2 regions of the Streptomyces sp. NPDC002138 genome follow, and region 1 is predicted to be linked to the other one. Evidence: riboswitches for the same ligand, from Rfam matches in the RefSeq annotation. Region 1 holds a riboswitch; the other holds the start of a gene.

The links. A riboswitch is a leader RNA that binds a small molecule or an ion and turns the genes downstream of it on or off. The one in region 1 is predicted to bind S-adenosylmethionine.
Region 2: it holds a riboswitch for S-adenosylmethionine, as region 1 does, so the genes downstream of both, ABT084_RS10270 (aminotransferase class V-fold PLP-dependent enzyme) here and thrC (threonine synthase) in region 1, are expected to answer to the same signal.

What each region holds. Positions count from the first base shown of each region.
Region 1 is NZ_JBEOXE010000015.1:24,293-31,542, reverse strand. It holds gene ABT084_RS12605 (cold-shock protein) at 211-417, opposite strand; gene ABT084_RS12600 (ubiquitin-like small modifier protein 1) at 845-1,120, opposite strand; gene thrC (threonine synthase) at 1,153-2,439, opposite strand; SAM riboswitch class I at 2,457-2,606, opposite strand; gene ABT084_RS12590 (glucosyl-3-phosphoglycerate synthase) at 2,801-3,751, shown strand; gene ABT084_RS12585 (alpha,alpha-trehalose-phosphate synthase (UDP-forming)) at 3,835-5,268, shown strand; gene otsB (trehalose-phosphatase) at 5,945-6,802, opposite strand; gene ABT084_RS12575 (DUF3263 domain-containing protein) at 6,836-7,072, opposite strand; gene ABT084_RS12570 (ABC transporter substrate-binding protein) at 7,122-7,250, opposite strand, start outside.
Region 2 is NZ_JBEOXE010000011.1:146,934-154,183, reverse strand. It holds gene ABT084_RS10290 (NYN domain-containing protein) at 1-1,150, opposite strand, end outside; gene ABT084_RS10285 (hypothetical protein) at 1,198-1,437, opposite strand; gene ABT084_RS10280 (rhomboid family intramembrane serine protease) at 1,598-2,332, shown strand; gene ABT084_RS10275 (Lrp/AsnC family transcriptional regulator) at 2,329-2,610, shown strand; gene ABT084_RS10270 (aminotransferase class V-fold PLP-dependent enzyme) at 3,074-4,474, opposite strand; SAM riboswitch class IV at 4,699-4,815, opposite strand; gene trpD (anthranilate phosphoribosyltransferase) at 4,904-5,968, opposite strand; gene qcrB (cytochrome bc1 complex cytochrome b subunit) at 6,114-7,250, opposite strand, start outside.

The sequences.
Region 1 (7,250 bases):
CTCGGCACCCTCGAGTGCAAGCGGCTTCGGGGAACACCCGGTGAACGGCGCGGCCTCCGGACGGGCCCGGGCGGGCCCTGGGACAGCTCCGGGCGGGCCCCACGTCGGCTCCGGACGGGCCCGGGGGCGGCTCCGGACGCACGAGGGGCCCGCATCCTGGTCTCAGGATGCGGGCCCCTCGCGTCGCGTGTCGGTGGTCGATCGCTCCGGCTAGCCGACTGCGAGCTTGACCATGTCCGCCTGCGGACCCTTCTGGCCCTGCGAGATCTCGAACTCGACCCGCTGACCTTCTTCAAGGGTGCGGTACCCGTCCATCTGGATGGCGCTGTAGTGGACGAACACATCCGCACCACCGTCGACCGCGATGAAGCCGTAGCCCTTCTCCGCGTTGAACCACTTGACGGTGCCCTGAGCCATGCCTAACTCCCCTATTACTGGCCCTTGCGCGGGACCGCACTTCGCGGTCCCGGGTCAGAACTTGCGCCGGAACGCCTCGACCGGGGCTGAATGTATCCGCACCGCTGCTGTCTGCAACAGGTCATTCCGACGAGAATTCTGGACACGCCAAAAGATTGAAATAGGGTGAAAACCTGGAATATTCCGGGGCAACTCGGGCCGGACAAAGCGCGCCAACTACCCATAGCGCGCTTGCATGTTGACTCAATGTCAACCCTTCCGCGACCCGTTCATATGCGGCGGGCAAGAACAGCGGCGGGGACTTCCCCAACTCTACCGCGCCCAATCAAGCAGAATTGCCCCCTCCGTTTCTTACCGGAGGGGGCAATTCAGGTTTTCGGCTCACACGAACCCGCGCGCGGGCCCGGCGCGGCGCCGACCCGGAAGGTCAGCCGCCCGCGACCGCGGGAATGATCGAGACGCCCACGCCGTCGGGCGTCGGGGTCTGCAGCCCGCTCTCGAAGCGCACGTCGTCGTCGTTGACGTAGACGTTCACGAAGCGGCGCAGCTTGCCCTGGTCGTCGAGCACGCGGGCGGCGATGCCCGGGTGGCTCTGCTCCAGGGAGTCGATGACCTCGCTGAGGGTGGCGCCCTCGGCGGAGACCTCCGACTGACCGCCGGTGTAGGTGCGCAGGATGGTGGGGATGCGGACGTTGACGCTCATGGCGCTACTGCCTTCCGGGGGTCGGGGGGTGGTCAGGCCAGCCCGGCGGCGCGGAACGCCTCCAGGCTCGGGCGGATGGTGGCGCTCTGGCCGCTGTCGGCGGCCACGGCCTCCAGGGTCTTGAGCCCGTCGCCGGTGTTCAGGACCACCGTGGTCAGCGCCGGGTCGAGCTGCCCGTTCTCGACCAGCTTCTTCGTCACGCCGACGGTCACGCCGCCCGCGGTCTCGGCGAAGATGCCCTCGGTCTGCGCCAGGATCTTGATGGCCTCGACGACCTGCTCGTCGGTGACGTCCTCGACGTAGCCACCCGTACGGCGGGCGATGTCCAGGACGTACGGGCCGTCGGCCGGGTTGCCGATGGCGAGCGACTTGGCGATGGTGTTGGGCTTCTGCGGGCGGACCACGTCGTGACCGGCCTTGAAGGCGGTCGAGACGGGGGAGCAGCCCTCGGCCTGGGCACCGAAGATCTTGTACGGCTTGTCCTCGACCAGGCCGAGCTTGATCAGCTCCTGCAGACCCTTGTCGATCTTCGTGAGCTGCGAGCCGGACGCGATCGGGATGACGATCTGGTCGGGCAGCTGCCAGCCGAGCTGCTCGCAGATCTCGTAGGCCAGCGTCTTGGAACCCTCGCCGTAGTACGGGCGCAGGTTGACGTTGACGAAGCCCCAGCCCTCGCCGAGCGGGTCGCCGATCAGTTCCGAGCAGAACCGGTTGACGTCGTCGTAGTTGCCCTCGATGCCGACCAGCTCGCCGCCGTACACACCGGCCATGACGACCTTGCCCTGCTCCAGGTCGTGCGGGATGAACACGCAGGAGCGCAGTCCGGCCCGGGCGGCGGCGGCGCCGACGGCCCCGGCCAGGTTGCCCGTGGAGGAGCAGGAGAGCGTGGTGAAGCCGAAGGCGCGGGCGGCCTCGACGGCGATCGCGACGACCCGGTCCTTGAAGGAGTGCGTCGGATTGCCGGAGTCGTCCTTGACGTAGAGCTTGCCGGTGAAGCCCAGCTCCTTGGCCAGGTTCTCGGCGTCCACGAGCTTGGTGAAGCCAGGGTTCAGGTTCGGCTTCGAGGCCACGTCGGCGGGGACGGGCAGCAGCGGCGCGTAGCGCCAGATGTTGTCCGGGCCGGCCTCGATCGCGGCGCGCAGCGCCTCGGGGTCACCGGTCGGAAGGTCGTATGCGACTTCCAGCGGACCGAAACACTCGGCACAGGCGAAAATGGGACCCAGCTCGAAGCGGGTACCGCACTCGCGGCAGGAAAGTCCGGCGGCGGGTCCGAGATCGACGGAGGTCGCGGCAGAGGTGGGGTGAGTCTGTACAGCCATGACGGCGAGGCCCTTTCTCCTCATCTTCCCCGTGGCGCACTTCGCCACGAGACGGATTTGGCACCTTCCCTAGCCGGGGACCTCGCTGACTTTGCAGAATCGCGAGACCGACTGGAGGGTTGCCGGGGCTTCAACGGGCCGTATCCCTCTGCCCCTCTGGATGAGCGGTATGGCGCGAACGCGCCTTGGCGGCGCACCCGTGCGTTTGTTCGTGGGGACCCCCGACATGCGAGGGGTCTCCGCGTTGTTCAAGACTGTAACCGAAGGCATGGGCGGTTGAGACAGCCGTCCGAACCGCGAGATGGATCACATATCGGCCATATCGATGGCCGGGTCACAACGGAATCAAGGAGTGCTGAAGGTGCTGGAAGAGGTGGAGCGCTGGCTGGGGGCCCGCTCCTGGTCCGCCACCGACCGACCGTTGGAGCAGCTCCTTTCGGCCAAGCGGGCATCGGGCGTCACGGTCAGCGTCGTCCTGCCCGCCCTTGACGAGGAGGCGACGGTCGGCGCGATCGTCGAGGTCATCCGCCGTGACCTCATGGCCCGCCTGCCCGTCCCGCTCGTCGACGAACTCGTCGTCATCGACTCCGGCTCGAGCGACCGCACCTCGGAGGTCGCCGAGAAGGCCGGCGCCCGCGTGGTGCACCGCGACGACATCCTGCCGCGGGTCCCGGCACTGCCCGGCAAGGGCGAGGTGCTGTGGCGCTCGCTGCTGGTCACCACGGGGGACATCGTCTGTTTCGTCGACGCCGACCTGCGCGACTTCTCGGCCACCTTCGTCTCCGGGATCGTCGGCCCGCTGCTGACCGATCCGGACGTGCAGTTCGTCAAGGCGATGTACGACCGCCCCCTCGGCGACGCCCCCGGCCAGGGCGGCCGGGTCACCGAGCTGGTGGCCCGCCCGCTGCTGAACCTGCACTGGCCGCAGCTGGCCGGATTCGTCCAGCCGCTGGGCGGCGAGTACGCCGTACGCCGCTCCCTGCTGGAGCGGCTGCCGTTCCCCGTCGGCTACGGCGTGGAGCTGGGCCTGCTGGTGGACGCGCTGCACACGGCGGGCCTGGACGCGCTGGCGCAGGTGGACGTCGGGGTCCGGCTGCACCGGCACCAGGACGGCCGGGCGCTGGGCCGGATGGCCGCCGCGATCTACCGGACCGCGCAGCTGCGGCTGTCGCGCGGGCACCTGGTGCGGCCGGAGCTGACCCAGTTCGAGCGCGGCCCGGACGGTTTCGAGCCGCGCACCTACCCGGTGGACACGGTGGAGCGGCCGCCGATGCGGGAGGTCGAGGAGTACGCCCGCCGGCGGGTGGCGTGACGGCGGAAGCGGCGGGCGCGGGTGGCAGGGGCCATGACGGTTGTCACGGTTTGAGCCCCGCGCCCGCGGGCTAGGTTGCCCGCATGGCCTCTCAGGTACTCGTCGCCGCCAACCGCGGCCCGCTCTCGTACGCCCTCGACGCCGACGGCACGCTCAGTGCCCGGCGCGGCGGAGGCGGTCTCGTCTCCGGTCTCTCCGCCGCCCTTTCCCGCCAGCCGGAGGCGCTGTGGATCTGCGCGGCGCTGTCCGACGCGGACCGCGAGGCGGTGCGGCGGGGGGTTTCCGAGCCGGGTGTCCGGATGCTGGACATCGATCCCGCCGTCTATGACGACGCGTACAACGCCATCGCCAATTCGGTGCTCTGGTTCACCCACCACCACCTGTACGACGTCCCGCGCGAGCCGGTCTTCGACGCGGCGTTCCACCGGGCGTGGGAGTCGTACGTCGCCTACAACCGCTCCTTCGCCGAGGCGCTGGCCGAGGAGGCGGAGCAGGGCGCGCGGGTCCTGGTGCAGGACTACCACCTGGCGCTGGTGCCCGGGATGCTGCGGGTGCTGCGGCCGGATCTGCTGATCGCGCACTTCACCCACACCCCGTGGGCCTCGTACGACTACCTGCGCATCCTGCCCTCGTACGTCCGCGAGGAGCTGCTCTGGGGGATGCTCGGCGCCGACGTGGTGGGCTTCCACACGCACGCGTGGGCCCGGGCGTTCCTGGACGCGATGACCCTGGACGACGGCCACGGGGTGGCCACGGCGGACGGCGAGGAGATCGCCCACCGGCGGCACGAGGCGTGGGGGGACCGGACCACCTCGGTCCGGGTGTTCCCGCTGGGCGTGGACGGCGACGAGCTGCGGAAGCTGGCCCACCGGCCGGAGGTGAACGACAAGCTGGCGGCGCTGCGGGCGGAGGTCGCGGGGCGCAAGGCCATCGTCCGGGTGGACCGCACGGAGCTGTCGAAGAACATCCTGCGCGGGCTGCTGGCCTACCGGGAGCTGCTGACGGTCCACCCCGAGTGGCGCGGCCGCGTGGTGCACCTGGCGTCCGCCTATCCGTCCCGGCAGGACCTGGCCGTCTACCGGTCGTACACGCAGGCGGTGAGAGAGCTGGCGGCGGAGATCAACACGGAGCTCGGCACGCCGGACTGGCAGCCGGTGCTGGTCTCGGTGGAGGACGACTTCGCGCGCTCGCTGGCGGCGTACCGGCTGGCGGACGTGGCGCTGGTGAACCCGGTGCGGGACGGGATGAACCTGGTCGCCAAGGAGATCCCGGTGGTGTCGGAGGCGGGGTGCGTGCTGGTCCTGTCGACGGGGGCGGGGGCGTACGAGGAGCTGCGGGAGGATGCGTTGACGGTGCACCCGTACGACGTCACGGAGACCGCGGCCGCGCTGCACGCGGCCCTGTCGATGCCGTCGGCCGAGCGGGCGGAGCGCACGAAGCGTCTGGCCGCCCACGCCACGGCCCTCCCCCCGTCGACCTGGTTCGAATCCCAGCTGTCGGCCCTGGCCGCGCCCTGACCCTCGCCCTCAAACGCCGGGCGGGCTGGAATACGCCCGCTCGGCCCGTGTACTGCCCTCAACCGCCGGGCGGGCTGAGGCTTTGCCCTCAAACGCCGGGCGGGCTGGTGTTGCCTCCGGCGGGCCCTCAAACGCCGGGCGGCTGAAATTGCCCTCCGGGCAATCCCCCAGCCGGGCACACCCCCAGCCCCGCCGGCGATTGAGGCGCCCCCGGAGGGCACAGCAAGCCGCAGGCAACCCACCGGACCCGGCCACCCCTCAGCCTGGCAGCGCGCCGCACCACCCTCAGCCCCGCCGGCGATTGAGGCGCCCCCGGAGGGCACAGCGAGCCACAGGCGACCCACCGGGACCGGCCAGCCCCAGCCTGGCAGCGCGCCGCACCACCCTCAGCCCCGCCGGCGATTGAGGCGCCCCCGGAGGGCGCAGCGAGCCGCAGGCGACCCACCGGGACCGGCCACCCCCAGCCCTGGCAGCGCGCCGCACCACCCTCAGCCTCGCCGGCGATTGAGGCGCCCCCGGAGGGCACAGCGAGCCGCAGGCGACCCACCGGGACCGGCCACCCCCGCCGGGCACACCCCCAGCGCCCCCGGAGGGCATGAGCAGCCGCAGGCGGCCCACCGGGACCGGCCACCCCTCAGCCTCGTCGGCCCCGGCGGGGCGGGTGGCGGGCGCGCGGTTACAGGGCTGCGGACAGGGTGGTCAGGAAGGCCGCGATTTCGGGGGGACCCGCCAGGGTCAGGTCGGCTCGGGCCGCGAGTTCGGGGACTTCGGCCGAGCCGCTGCACAGCAGGAGCCCCGGCACGCCCTCCCCCCGCAGCTTCTCCACGGCCGCGAACGCCGCAAGGTCCCCCAGGTCGTCCCCGGCGTACAGCACCGCCTCGGCCCCGGTCTCCGCCAGGTACTCGGTGAGGGCCACGCCCTTGTCCATCCCCGGCGGCCGCAGCTCCAGCACCGCCCGCCCCGGCTCCACCATCAGCCCGTGCCGCGCCGCCAGCTCGGCCAGCGGCCCCCGCAACGCCTCGAACGCGGCCGCGGGATCGGCGGCCCGCCGGGTGTGGACGGCCAGCGCCCGCCCCTTCTCCTCGATCCAGGTGCCGCGCCACGCCCCGATGGCGTCCAGGAACCCCGGCAGCTCGGCCCGCAGCGCCGCCACCCCGGGGTGTTCGGCGGGCGCGTGCACGGTCCCGGTGACGGCGTCCCAGCGCTCGGCGCCGTAGTGCCCGAGGACGACGAGGTGCTCCAGCCCCGGCACCCCCGCGAACCCCCCGTACCGCACCGCGACCCCCGCGGGCCGCCCGGTGACCACGGCCACCGACGCGACCTTCGGCGCGAGCGCGGCCAGCGCCGGCACGGCGTCGGCGTGGGCGCGCGCCTGGTCGGGGTCGGGCACGATCTCGGCGAGCGTGCCGTCGAAATCGAGGGCGATCACGGACCGGCCCGGATTCCGGAGCAGGGCGTCGAGCCCCTCGCGTCCGGCGGCGGTCACGGGCACCGGCAGGCTGTCGGCGGGCGTGCTGTGCGGATGGCTCCCCATACGCACGACCCTAACGGTCCCCTCCGGGGAGGGCTATCGCCGGGCCCGCTGCGCTTCGCGCAGCCTGCGGAGCCGGTTGACCGTACCGGGCGCGTGCGCCAGCGCCCGCGGGTCGTCCATCAGGGCGTTGAGCAGCTGGTAGTAGCGGACGGGGGACATCCCCAGCCGTTCCCGTATCGCCCGCTCCTTGGCGCCGGGACCGGGCCAGGTACGCCCCTCGTACGCGAGCACGGCGGCCTCCGTCTCCGTCAACCGCCCGCCCTCCGTCATACCTCCAGATTAACTCCGGCCACCGACAGCAGGAGCAGGAGCTGGACGATCAGTGCGCGTCCTCCGCACGCGCCGAGCGCGCCATCTCCTCCAGCGTCTTCGCGGGCTGCCCGCCCGGCTGGACGGTCTTGCCGATGTTCTGCTTGATGTTCTCGCTCACGCCCGACCACGACTTCTT
Region 2 (7,250 bases), on a different contig from region 1:
GCACCGGCGCGGCCAGCTCGGCCCCGTCGAAGACGCAGGTCATCTCCGCGCCGCTCTGGGCGGCCAGCATCGACAGCCCGCCCAGCAGCCGCAGCCGCTGCTTCTCCAGCGGCATGGTCGGATAGCCGGTCTTGGTGACGTTGTAGCCGTCCACCACCAGATGGGCCTGAGGCAGCGCCAGCAGCTGGTCCAGCAGCGCCGGATCGGTCTCCGACAGCGCCCGCGCCGCGATGTCCTTCGGGGTCATCCGGCCCGGCTCCACCGCCTCCACCGTGTCCGCCGGGCGCGTCGAGACCGGCGGCAGCGCCAGCTCCCGGCGCAGCCCCTGGGCGGCGTCGAGCACCGTGTCCAGCAGCAGCCGCAGCCGCATGTCCTCGATGCTGCGGCCCTCGCGGGTGGCCCGGCGCGAGGTCTCCAGCGCCGATTCCACCTCCGCCAGCCGGGACTTGAGCCGCCGGGACTCGCTCTCGGCCGCCACCACCCGGGCGCCGGTCTCGCTGCGGATCCCGTCGATCTCGGCGATCACCTTGCGCAGGGCCGCCTCGCCGCGCTTGACGTCGTTCAGCGCGCTGCGCAGCTTGCGCTGAAGCGATTCCGCTTCCTTGCGGGACGCCTCCAGCTCCGTACGCACCTGCTCGCCGCCGGTGCGCTGCTGCTCGCGCAGGTGCGCCAGCTCCTCGCGCAGCCGCTCCAACTCGCGCTGGGTCTCCTCGCCGACCCGCTCGGCGTCGGCGCGCTGCGCCTCCTCGCCGGCCGCGGCCACGAGCTTGACCCAGCCCGCGGGCCGCAGGACGTACGCGGAGGCCGCCACGTCCAGCGGGTCCGCGGCGGCCGGGGGCGCGCCGGACTCCAGCGCGGCGGACAGCTCCGGCTGGGCCTCGCGCAGCTTCTCGGCGACCCGGCCGCGGAAGACGGCGTCCGTCTCGACGGCCGCCGCCATGGCGTTGCCCGCGAACTTGGCCCGCCGGGTGGGGGTGAAGCGGGCGTACTGGCGCAACTGGCCCGGAAGATCGGCGACCGTCAGCCCGCCGAAGGCGTCCGAGACCAGCGCGACCACCCGGCGCCGCACGCCTTCGGGCAGCGGGCGGTCGAGCACCTCCGCGGCATCGCCCGCCGCGTCGGCCGGCTCAGCGCCGCTTGCTGGCTCCACAGTCCGTCACCCCTACCGTTACTTCTCGACCGCGGGCACCGGCTCCCTCAGGAGTCCGTGCCCGGCCGGTCCACGAGTTCGATCTGGTCCACCGCGTTGCACCAGCGGCAGCGGACCGACTCGATGGTCTCATTGACCACCTCGCGCTCCTCGACCTTGGGCTCCCCGGCGAGGTCCAGGTGGACGTACTCCACGACCTTCGACGAGCGGGTGACGTCGAACCGCGTGAGGTTGCCGCACAGCGTGCAGCGCCACCGGGTCGTCTCGGTCGGCAGGGGAACCGTCATCAGGCCGCTCACTCCTTCGTCACTGTTTCAATTAAAGCGGCCCGCGCCTCTCGGCGGGGCCTCAGGACGTAACCCTACGGCCTGACGTCACCCTCCCGTGGGCCCTGTCCTCCATGCGGGACGCGGCGGGGCGAGCTGCCCCGGTCGCTCCGGTTACGCCATGCTCTGTCCCATGACCGAACGGTGGCGGACCGTCCGCGAGACCGCCCGCGGACCGGTGGTGACGTACGCGCTGATCGCGGCCTGCGCGGTGGTCTTCGTCCTCGGCCCCGCCTCCGGGCTGAACCCCGTCTACGGGACGGGCGAGCGGCTGGTGGCGGCCGGGACGGCGTACTTCCGGCACTGGGGCGTGGTCCCGGACGAGCTCTTCTCCGGCACCCGCCGCGCCGCGCTCACGCCGCTGACGGCGCTCTTCGTGCACGGCGGCTGGCTGCACCTGCTGGGCAACTGCCTCTTCCTGTACGTCTTCGGGGCGATGACCGAGGAACGGATGGGCCGGGCGCGGTTCCTCGTCTTCTACGTCGCCACCGGCTACCTCGCCCTGGCCGCCTACGCGGCGGCCAACCCCTCCTCCGACCAGACCCTGGTCGGCGCCTCCGGGGCCATCTCGGCCGTCCTGGGGGCCTTCCTGTACCTCTTCCCCAAGGCCCGGGTGACGAGCCTCTTCCCGTTCCTGTTCTTCGTGCCGCTGCGCTTCCCGGCCTGGATCGTGCTGCTGTTCTGGTTCGGCCTGCAGTGGCTGGCGGCCCAGCGCGCGGGGAGCGGGCCGGGGGTGGCGTACCTGGCCCACGTGGTGGGGTTCTCGGCCGGGTTCCTCTACGCGTGGGTGCGATATCGGCGTACGACTAGAGTGAGGCGACCAGCGACGGCCACCGAGGGAGACAGCCAGCCGTGATCACCGCGATCGTGCTCATCAAGACCAGCGTGGACCGCATCCCCGAGATCGCCGAGTCGATCGCCGCGCTGGAGAACGTCAGCGAGGTCTACTCCGTCACGGGGACGTACGACCTGATCGCCCTCGTCCGGGTGCCCCGCCACGAGAACCTCGCGGACATCATCCCCGGCCGCATCAGCAAGATCCCGGGCGTGGAGGCGACGGACACCCACGTGGCGTTCCGCACGTACTCCCAGCACGACCTGGAGGCGGCGTTCGCGATCGGCCTGGACGCCTAGCGCCTGGCGGCGAGCCGGACCGGGCCGAGGCCCGACCCCTGCCCCGGGTCGGTGGGTTCGCCTCAAACGCCGGCGGGGCTGGGGTGGGTTCCCTGACCCGGGGGCCGGAGGTGTCAGGGTGGTGGAGCCGGGCCCCTGCGGAGTGTCTCCTCGGCTCGCGGCCGCGGGGGGTCGGAGACGTGCGTCCAGGGGTGACCGCTCGGCCTTGCGGGGACCCTCCTCCGGTGCCCGACTCCCCCACCCTGACGCCGGACCCCCGCGAAGGCCTCCGGCGGGACGAGGACGCCCGGGAGCGAGCAGTCACCCCGGGTTCCATGGCCCCGCGGCGGGTTTCGGCTGGGCCCTGCCGCAATCTCCGACGGGCCGCTGCCCGCGAGCCGAGGAGACGCTCGTGCGGGGCACCGGCCCGGCCGGAACCCGCCCACCCCGGGCCAGGGGGCATACCTCACCCGCCCCCACGGGATCAGACGGCCGGGACGCAGCGGCCCTCTTCCGTGCGGTACGTCCACTGCGCCCCCTGGGCCACCAGCTCCCGCACGGCCCCCACGAACCGCTCCACGTGCTCGTCGGGCGTACCGGCCCCGAAGCTGACGCGGATCGCGTTCAGCGACCGCTCACCCGGCTCCGCCTCCGGCGCCCCGCACTCCCCCTGGGCCTGCGGCTCACTGCCCAGCAGCGTCCGCACCAGCGGGTGTGCGCAGAACAGCCCGTCCCGGACGCCAATGCCGTATTCGGCCGACAGCGCCGCGGCGAAGTGCGAGCTGTTCCAGCCGTCCACCACGAACGAGATGACGCCCACGCGCGGCGCGTCGTCGCCGAAGAGCGACAGGATCCGCACCGCGGGCACCTCCGCCAGGCCCTCGCGGACCTTCGCGATCAGGTGCCGCTCGCGAGCGACCAGCGCGTCGAACCCGGCCTCGGTCAGCGCGCGGCAGGCGGAGGCGATGGAGTAGACGCCGATGACGTTCGGCGAACCGGCCTCGTGGCGCGCCGCGGTGGTGTGCCACTCGACGTCCACGCCGCCGTCCTCGCGCCGGGCCACCTTGCGGGAGGCGCCGCCGCCCGCGAGGTACGGGTCCGCCTCCTGCAGCCAGTCGGCCCGCCCGGCGAGGACGCCGGAGCCGAAGGGCGCGTACAGCTTGTGCCCGGAGAAGGCGACCCAGTCGACGTCCAGGTCCTGGACGGACACGGGGTGGTGCGGAGCGAGCTGGGCGGCGTCCAGGACGATCCGCGCGCCGTGGGCGTGCGCGGCGGCGGCGAGCTCCTTGACCGGCCACAGTTCACCGGTGACGTTGGACGCCCCGGTCACGCACACCAGCGCCGGACCGTAGGGCTCCCGGTCGGCCAGCGCGCGCTCCAGCGTGGCGACGGCCTCGCCCGGGGTGCGCGGGGCGTTGAGGTAGGTGACCCGCGCACCCCGCCACGGCAGCAGCGAGGCGTGGTGCTCGGTCTCGAAGACGAAGACCTGGCAGTCGGCCGGGAGCACCTGGCCGAGGAGGTTCAGCGAGTCGGTCGTGGACCGGGTGAAGACCACCTGGTCGGCGGGCCGGCAGTCGAGGAACTCCGCGACCGTGACCCGGCTCTGCTCGAAGAGGTCGGTGGAGAGCTGCGAGAGGTACCCGGCCCCGCGGTGCACGCTGCCGTAGTACGGGGCGTACACGGCCACGTCGTCCCAGACCCGCTGGAGCGCCGGGGCGCTGGCGGCGTAGTCGAGGGCCGCGTAGGTGACCTCGCCGCCGGTGACGAGCGGCACGGTGACGTCCCGGCCGAGCACCTGGAGCGGCTCGACGCAGGCGATGTCACAGGCGGCGTCGCCGGAGGCGTCGGCAGCGGTGGCGGTGGCGGCGTTCAGGGAAGCGGACATGGCGGTATCTCCCGGCAGGCAGGGCTGAATGGCTTCTGGTGGCCCGTACACGGCCGGATGCGGCGGGGTACGGGAAGGCCCCGGGGGACGAAAGGTGCGTCGGCGGTACGGAGGTACGCGGACAGGACCCTGTTCCGGGGGTGAAGAAGGGGCGGACTCGCCCTATCGCATTCGCTTGCTCACGGAAAAGACTCCTCGAGAGACCAGGACCCCTGGAATCGAGGGATCCGCGCTTGCCGTAAGCCTCGCTGCCTACGGCCTGGTCATCACCCGGGGCACCCCGCCACGGAAGGAGGGTTGCCGGACAGCAAGCCGGGGCCTAAACGCTGTCACTCGTGACCTGGTCAGCATCCTGCCACATGATCCGGCACGCACAAGCCCCGGTCCGCATGTCGGAACCGGGGCCTGACGCAAAACCGACGCCCACCGCTACGCGTTGCTGGCCTTCACCCAGCGGTCCAGCGCGGCCAGCGCCGCGCCCGAGTCGATCGACTGCGCCGCGCGGGTGATGCCCTCCGCCAGCTGCTCCTCCAGCGTGCCGCTGCCCGGGTCCAGGGCCACCAGCGCCGCCGCCGAGTTCAGCAGGACGGCGTCGCGGACCGGGCCGGTCTCCCCCGCCAGCAGGCGGCGGGCCACGTCCGCGTTGTACGCGGGGTCCGCGCCCCGCAGCGCGGAGACGTCGACCAGCGGGATGCCGATGTCGCGCGGGTCGAAGCCCTGCTCGGCGACCTTGCCGTCGCGCACCCACCAGACCCGGGAGGTCGCCGTCGTGGTCAGCTCGTCGAAGCCGTCGTCGCCCCGGAAGACCAGCGCGGAGGAGCCGCGCTCGGCGAGCACGCCCGCCACGATGGGGGCCATCCGCGGGTCGGCGACACCGGTCGCCTGGGACCGTACCTTCGCCGGGTTGGTGAGGGGGCCCAGGGCGTTGAAGACGGTCCGGATGCCCAGCTCTTTGCGGGCGTGGGCGACGTACCGCAGCGCCGGGTGGAACTTGACGGCGAAGCAGAAGGTGATGCCCGCCTCCTCGGCCACCTCGACCACCCGCGCGGGGGTCAGTTCGAGGTTGACGCCGAGCTTCTCCAGGACGTCCGAGGCGCCGCTGGAGGAGGACGCGGCGCGGTTGCCGTGCTTGACCACCTTGGCGCCCGTACCGGCCACCACGATCGAGGACATCGTGGAGATGTTGACCGTCTTGGCGCCGTCTCCGCCGGTGCCGACGATGTCGACCGTGCGGCCGGGGACCTCGATGAGGTTGGCGTGTTCGTACATGGTCCGCACGAGGCCGGTGATCTCCGCGACGGTCTCGCCCTTGGCCCGCAGGGCGACCACGAAGCCCGCGATCTGGGCGTCGGTCGCCTCGCCGTGCATGATCCGGTCCATCGCCCACGCCGTGTCGTCCGCGCCGAGGTCACGGCCGGCCAGCAGGGCGTCCAGTACGGCCGGCCAGGTGCGGGCCGCCACGCTGTCGCCGCCTGCCGGGGTCACAACGTTCATGGTCCGCTCCTGATGGTCCACAGTCGATGGGTGAGGTCCCAGCCTATCCAGGCGCGGGGGACGGCAAAGAGCCCCGTCCAGTGACTGGACGGGGCTCTTGCCGTGGCGACGCTCGAACTGACCGAAATCAGTCCGTCATGCGGAGTCAGTGGTGGCCGTGGCCGCTCTGGATCTCCTTGTACTCCTCCGCCGTGGGCTTCGGGATCTGGTTGTTCTCGCCGTAGAAGCCCTTGCTCAGCTTCGCGCGGAGCTTCTCCAGGGCCTTCACCTTGCGCTCGACACCGTTCTCGTCGACCGTCGGGCCGATCTCGATCGGCTTGTACTGCTCGTACGAGGTCAGCGTGTGCAGCTGGCCCTGCGAGAGCGGCTCGTGGACCTCGACGAACTCACCGTGCGGCAGGCGCTTGATGATGCCGGTCTCGCGACCGTGCAGCACCTTGTCGCGGTCCCGGCGCTGGAGGCCGAGGCAGACGCGCTTGGTGGCGATGAAGGCGAGGACCGGGACGACGAAGAAGCCGATCCGGACGAACCAGGTGATCGAGTTGATCGACAGGTGGAAGTACTGGGCGAACATGTCGTTGCCGCCGCCGATGAGGAGCACGATGTACTCCGCGATCCAGGCGACACCGAACGCCGTGCGGGTCGGGACGTTGCGCGGGCGGTCCAGGATGTGGTGCTCGCGCTTGTCGCCGGTGACCCAGGCCTCGATGAACGGGTAGACCGCGATCGACGAGAGCACCAGCGGGAAGAGCAGCAGCGGGATGAACACGCCCAGGACGAGCGTGTGACCCCAGAGGTTGATCTCCCAGCCCGGCATCGCACGGATGAGGCCCTCGGGCATACCCATGTACCAGTCGGGCTGCGCACCGGTGGACACGTGGTCCGGGCGGTACGGGCCGATGGCCCAGATCGGGTTGATCGAGGCGATCGCCGCGATGGCCGCGATGACACCGAAGACCAGGAAGAAGAAGCCTCCGGCCTTGGCCATGTAGACCGGCAGCAGCGGCATGCCGACGACGTTCTTGTTCGTCTTGCCGGGGCCCGCGAACTGGGTGTGCTTGTGGTAGAAGACCAGGATCAGGTGGGCCACCAGCAGGCCCATCATGATGCCGGGCAGCAGCAGGATGTGCACCGAGTAGAACCGGGAGACGAAGTCGCCGCCCGGGAACTCCCCGCCGAACAGGAACATCGACAGGTACGTGCCGACGACCGGGACGGACAGGATGGCGCCCTGCATGAAGCGCACGCCGGTACCCGAGAGCAGGTCGTCCGGCAGCGAGTA